Regions from separate parts of the Micromonospora sp. WMMD1120 genome, predicted to be linked through region 1. Evidence: riboswitches for the same ligand, from Rfam matches in the RefSeq annotation. Region 1 holds a riboswitch; the other holds the start of a gene.
What was found. A riboswitch is a leader RNA that binds a small molecule or an ion and turns the genes downstream of it on or off. The one in region 1 is predicted to bind cobalamin.

Region 2: another riboswitch for cobalamin. It lies ahead of bluB (5,6-dimethylbenzimidazole synthase); the one in region 1 lies ahead of cobN (cobaltochelatase subunit CobN).

The regions. Positions count from the first base shown of each region.
Region 1 is NZ_JARUBO010000005.1:5,719,932-5,723,130, reverse strand. It holds gene O7634_RS26475 (hypothetical protein) at 1-217, shown strand, start outside; cobalamin riboswitch at 767-896, shown strand; gene cobN (cobaltochelatase subunit CobN) at 1,126-3,199, shown strand, end outside.
Region 2 is NZ_JARUBO010000005.1:3,939,349-3,942,547, reverse strand. It holds gene O7634_RS18575 (prolyl oligopeptidase family serine peptidase) at 1-514, shown strand, start outside; gene O7634_RS18570 (GyrI-like domain-containing protein) at 539-1,177, shown strand; cobalamin riboswitch at 1,239-1,440, shown strand; gene bluB (5,6-dimethylbenzimidazole synthase) at 1,470-2,099, shown strand; gene O7634_RS18560 (hypothetical protein) at 2,173-2,439, opposite strand; gene O7634_RS18555 (dihydrofolate reductase family protein) at 2,587-3,165, shown strand; gene O7634_RS18550 (helix-turn-helix domain-containing protein) at 3,147-3,199, opposite strand, start outside.

The sequences.
Region 1 (3,199 bases):
GGAGTTCTACCTGGAGCCGGAGACGACGGCCACGGACACCACCGTGGTGGCGATCGCCCACGACGGCGAGTGGATCCGTCGCCGGACCGGCACGCCGCGCGCGGCGGGGAGCATCGCCCGAAAGCACGCGGTGCCGCTGTACGAGGCGGCGCGCACCGGCTATCCGGAGCGGATGCGGGTGTGGAACCGCGCGCACCCGGAGCGGCGCGCCCGCTGAGACCGGACGGCCCGGGGGTGGCCTGGACGGCTGACCGGGACCGGCGGGCTCTGCCCAGCGTCGATCATCACACTGCCCGGTCCGTCGGTGACCATGGCGAGCCGGTCGGAACCGCCTCCCGGCCCGGGTCGCCCGGACAGCGTCGGACCCGACCGGCGAGGTGCCGGATTCGCACGGCGACGATGATGATCGACCTCCGGGATCGACGGCGGACGGTGGCCCGGCCCGCGCCGATCCGAGGTGACCGGGCCGTCGCGCGCCCGCCCGGCGGGATCGTCGGCGCAGGCCAGAAGGGGCGCTCGCGCGGCCCCGAACAGCCATGCGCGTCCTTTGCTCTGCTTATCCCGACGCACCGGTGACGGTCGGTCACCGGTGCGTCCGGGTAGGCAGAGCAAAGGGCGTGGGGGATCGATCCGGGGCGCTGCGTGGCAGGCGTCGACGCGCAGGCCGATCGACAACTGGCGATGGTTGGCGCCCGCCTGGCAGGGCCCGGGCCGGCGTTGACCGGCGGCGCGCGGGTGTGGCAGCATTCGCGGCCTGACGGCAGTGAAGGAAGTCGGTGCGATTCCGACGCGGTCCCGCCACTGTCACCGGGGAGTGATCCCCCCTCGTGAGTCACGACCGTGTGTCTGCGGTTGGAAGGCCGGGGGAGAGCGTCGATCCGGAAGCCAGGATACTTCGGCCGTCGGGATGTGCCCCAGGGCGTGGACACCCGAGGAGGACCGGATGACGCACAGCGTCTCATTCATCGACGAACATCGTCGTCATCAGCGCAGCCGCCGCTCCGGCGGACCCGAGGACGCGCGCGCCCGGCAGCGGTAATCCGCCACCCTCCCGGCTCGTCGCACCCACCCGCATCGTCCCTGTCGCCCGCGTGGCGGCCGGGTCGTCACCCTCCGGAGCCCACCGTGCGCGTCCTGCTACTGTCCACCGCCGACACCGACCTGCTCGCCGCCCGCGCCAGCGGCGCGGACTACCGGCTGGCCAACCCCGCCCGGGTCGCCGCCGAGGAGGTGCCCGCCCTGCTCGACGGGGTCGCCCTCGTCGTCGTACGCCTGCTCGGCGGTCGGCAGGCGTGGCCGGACGGCCTCGACGCGGTGCTCGCCAGCGGCCTGCCGACGGTGGTGCTCGGCGGCGAGGCGCTGCCCGACGCGGAGCTGATGGCCATCTCCACGGTGCCGTCCGGAGTGGTCACGCAGGCGCTGGCGTACCTCGTCGAGGGCGGACCGGACAACCTCCGGCAACTCGCCCGGTTCCTGTCCGACACGGTGCTGCTCACCGGCGAGGGGTTCACCCCGCCCACGCCGACCCCGGCGTACGGCGTGCACGGCGACCACCCGAGCGACCCGGAGCGGCCCACGGTGGGCATCGTCTTCTACCGGGCGCACGCCCTGGCCGGCAACACCGCCTTCGTCGACGTGCTCGCCGACGCGGTACGCGCGGCCGGCGGCAACCCGCTGCCGATCTTCTGCGGATCGCTGCGCGGGCTCACCGCCGGGGCCGGCCCGCTCGGGCTCTTCGCCCGCTGCGACGCGCTGCTGGTCACCGTCCTGGCCGCCGGCGGCGCGGTCGCCGCGGACGCCTCCGGCGGCGGCGACGAGGACGCCTGGGACGTCGGCGCCCTGGCCGCCCTGGACGTGCCTGTCATCCAGGCGCTCTGCCTGACCAGCACCCACGCGCAGTGGGCCGGCAGCGACGCCGGCCTGTCCCCACTGGACGCGGCGATGCAGGTGGCGATCCCCGAGTTCGACGGCCGGATCGTCACCGTGCCGTTCTCGTTCAAGCAGATCGACCCGGACGGTCTCTCGGTGTACGCCGCCGACACCGAGCGGGCCGCCCGGGTCGCCGGGATCGCGGTGCGCCACGCCCGGCTGCGGTACGTGCCCAACGCCGACAAGCGGGTCGCCGTGGTGCTCAGCTCGTACCCCACCAAGCACTCCCGGGTCGGCAACGCGGTCGGGCTGGACACCCCGGTCTCGGCGGTCCGGCTGTTCGCCGCGCTCGCCGAGGCCGGCTACGACCTGGGCGACGCGCCGCCACCGGCGGACGGCGACGCGCTGATCCACGCGCTGATCGCCGCCGGTGGTCACGACGTGGAGTGGCTCACCCCGGAGCAACTGGCCGCCGCCGAGGCCCGGATACCGGGTCCGACGTACCGGCGCTGGTTCGAGCAGGTCCCGGCCGAGCTGCGCGAGCGGATGCGGGAGCACTGGGGTGACCCGCCGGGCGAGCTGTACACCGACGACGGGGACATCGTGCTCGCCGGGCTGCGCTTCGGCAACGTGGCGCTGCTGATCCAACCGCCGCGTGGATTCGGGGAGAACCCGATCGCGATCTACCACGACCCGGACCTGCCGCCCAGTCACCACTACCTGGCCGCGTACCGCTGGCTGGCCGCCCCGGTCGCCGACGGCGGCTTCGGCGCGGACGCCGTGGTGCACCTGGGCAAGCACGGCACCCTGGAGTGGCTGCCCGGCAAGGGGCTCGGCCTGGCCGCCGACTGCGCGCCCGACGCGGTCCTGGCCGACCTGCCGCTGGTCTACCCGTTCATCGTCAACGACCCCGGCGAGGGCACCCAGGCCAAGCGCCGGGCGCACGCCGTGGTGATCGACCACCTGGTGCCACCGATGGCCCGCGCCGAGACCTACGGCGACCTGGCCAAACTGGAGCAACTGCTGGACGAGTACGCGACAGTGCAGGCCCTCGACCCGGCGAAGGTGCCGACCGTGCGGGCGCAGATCTGGGACCTGGTGCGCGCCGCCGAGCTGCACCACGACCTGCACGCCGAGGCGATGCCCGACGCCGACGACTTCGACGACTTCGTGCTGCACCTCGACGGCTACCTCTGCGAGGTCAAGGACGTGCAGATCCGCGACGGGCTGCACATCCTCGCCGACGCGCCCACCGGCGAGCCGCGCGTCAACCTGGTCCTCGCGGTGCTGCGCGCCCCACAGATCTGGGGTGGGACCCGCGCCCTGCCCG
Region 2 (3,199 bases), 1.8 Mb from region 1:
CGGCGCGTACGTCGTCGCGCCGCAGAGCACGTCCTACTGGATGGAGGACGGCCCGCGGTTCGCCCCGCTGATCCGCGAGATCATCCAGGACCTCGTCCGCCGGGAGCGGGTCGACCCCGACCGGATCCACGTGGTCGGTTGCAGCAACGGTGGCTACATGTCCCTGGAGATGACGGTCACCTATCCCGACCTGTTCGCCGCGTCGGTGCCGATCTGCGGCGTCGTCGAGCCGCTCGGCGGGGACGGCCCGCCGCTGGTCACCGACGCGGAGCTGGCGGCGATCCGCACCCCGACCTGGCTGGTCACGTCGCTCGACGACGACACCGTGCCCCCGGAGACCAACACCATCCACGCCCACGACCTCATCCCGGGATCGCTGGTTACCCTGTACGACAATGTCGTCTGGAACGGATACCGGTTCCCCGGTCACTGGTCGTGGATCTACGTGGCCCGCAACGACCCGAGCCAGAACGGCACCCACATCTGGCAGTGGATGGCACGCCGTCGCCGGTGATCCGCAGCGGGTCCGGTGCGCCCCGTGACCGGTACCAGCGTGGGCAAGGTCGACTTCAGGAGGACCCTCGACGCCTACCGGGCGCAGCGCGGCCGGTTCCGGCTGGTCGACGTGCCCGACATGCGGTACCTGATGGTCGACGGCCACGGCGACCCCAACACCGCACCCGCGTTCACCGAGGCGATCGAGACGCTCTACCCGGTGGCGTACACGCTGAAGTTCGCCAGCAAGCGTGACCTCGGGCGCGACTACGTCGTCCCGCCGCTGGAGGGCCTGTGGTGGGCCGAGGACATGACGTCCTTCACCACGGCGCGGGACAAGTCACTGTGGAACTGGACGCTGCTGTTGATGGTTCCCGACTGGATCGACGAGTCCATGGTCGCGGCCGCCGTCGGGCAGGCCGGCGCCAAGCGCCGACCGGCGCGTCTCGACGACGTCCGCGTCCAGACGCTGTCCGAGGGCCGGTGCGTACAGACGCTGCACATCGGGTCCTTCGACGACGAGACCGCCGTGCTCGCCCACCTGCACGACGAGTTCATCCCCGGCAACGGGCTCCGGATGAGCGGGCGGCACCACGAGATCTACCTCAGCGACTTCCGCAGGGTCGCCCCCGACCGGCGGCGCACGATCCTTCGGCAGCCGGTCGTCGGCGCCCCCGGGTGAGCGGCCTCCGACGCCGTCACGCCCCGGCACCACCCCGTCCGTTTCCCGACTATGGTGGGCGGTGGCACACACGTTGCGAGGTGCCCCGCGCGAGTGGGGAGAATCGGGAAGCCGGTGTGAATCCGGCACGGGCCCGCCGCGGTGACCGGGGAGCTGCCACCCACGCGTCCCAGACGCAGCCACTGGCCCCGAGAGGGCTGGGAAGGCGGGTGACCAGCGCAGATCCGGGAGTCCGAAGACCGGCCTCGCGTCACCGGCCCCGAACGGGGCACGAGCGCAGCGGGAGCCTGCCGTGAACACCGGACTCTACGAGACCATCCACCGCCGCCGGGACGTACGCGCCCAGTTCACCGGGGCGCCGATCCCCGACGAGACGTTGCAGCGGGTCCTCGCGGCGGCGCACGCCGCGCCGAGCGTCGGCCTGTCCCAGCCCTGGGACTTCATAGTGGTCCGCGACCCCGGGCTGCGCCACGAGTTCCACCGGCACGTGGAACAGGAGCGGGACATCTTCGCGGCCACCCTCGACGGCGCGGCGGCGGAACGCTTCGCGAGGATCAAGATCGATGGTGTACGCGAGTCGACGCTGTCGGTCGTGGTCACCTACGACCCGGAGCGGGGTGGGCCGGCGGTGCTCGGTCGGCACGCGATAGCCGACGCCGGCCTCTACTCGGTCTGCCTGGCGATCCAGAACCTGTGGCTGGCCGCGACCGCCGAGCACCTCGGAGTCGGGTGGGTCTCGTTCTACCGGGAGCCGTTCCTGCGTGACCTGCTCGGCATTCCGGCCACCGTCCGCCCGGTGGCGTGGCTCTGCCTCGGCCCGGTCACCCATCTGGAGCAGACGCCGGACCTGGAGCGCCACGGCTGGCGGCAGCGACGGCCGGTGTCGGCGGTGATCCACCACGATCGATGGACCAGCGGGTGACCGGGTGACCGGATGGCTGGCGCGGCACTCCCGCGCCAGCCGGAGCCGGCAGTGCGCACCGACCCCGCGCTGGTCACCCCTCGCCGGCTCGGTGGTGCACCACCAGCTCGTCGATCTCCAACCGGCCGACCCGCAGCTCCCGCACGACCGCCCGGCGGATGGCGAGCCGCCCGATGACCAGCGCGCCGACCGCCACGGCGCCCACCGCCAGCGCCCCGACGGCCAGGGCGCCGAGCGACGCCGCCCCCGCGGCCCGCGCGCCGGTGGCCGCCGCGCCGGTCGCCGCCGCACCGGTGGCGCGCGCCCCGGTCATCCGCATCAGGCCAACCTCTCGCTTCATGACCCCATTGTCCGCGAGCCGCCGGCCACCCGCTTCCCAGCTCCCGGATGTCAGCCCGGTAGCTGCTGTCGTTTCTGTCCAAGACGGTCGCCACCGCCTCCATCTAGCCTGGGTCCAGCACCCCGCCGAACCTGAGGAGTGAACACGATGCGTCGCGTGGTCTACACCGGTTTCATGTCGCTCGACGGCGTGGTGGACTCGCCGGGCGGCGGGCCGGGTGAGGAGCACCGCAGCGGCGGTTGGGTGTTCAAGGACCTCGAGTTCGTCCCCGAGGCGTGGTCGTTGAAGGGCGAGGAGCTCGCCGAGACGACGGCGCTGATGTTCGGCCGGCACAGCTACGAGGTGTTCGCACCGGTCTGGCCCGGCTCGGAGGACCACGCCGGCTACCGGGAGCTGCCCAAGTACGTCGTGTCGAGCACGCTGACCGACGACGCCCTGGTGGACGGGTGGGGCCCGACGACGATCCTGCGCTCGACCGCGGACGTCGCCGCGCTCAAGGAGGGTGACGGCGGTGCCATCTTCATCCACGGGAGCGCGGAGTTGGCTCGCCGGTTGTCGGACGCGGGTCTGATCGACCAGTACAACCTGCTCGTCTTCCCCGTGCTGCTCGGCGCCGGCAAGACCCTGTTCGGCCGGGCCGACCGGGACAAGCACATGCTCACGCTGCGCGAGTCGGAGACGTACTCGAACGGCATCCTGAAACTGGTCTACGACGTCCGGCGCTGATCCAGGTCCAGGGCGATCGCGCCGCCGACGCCCT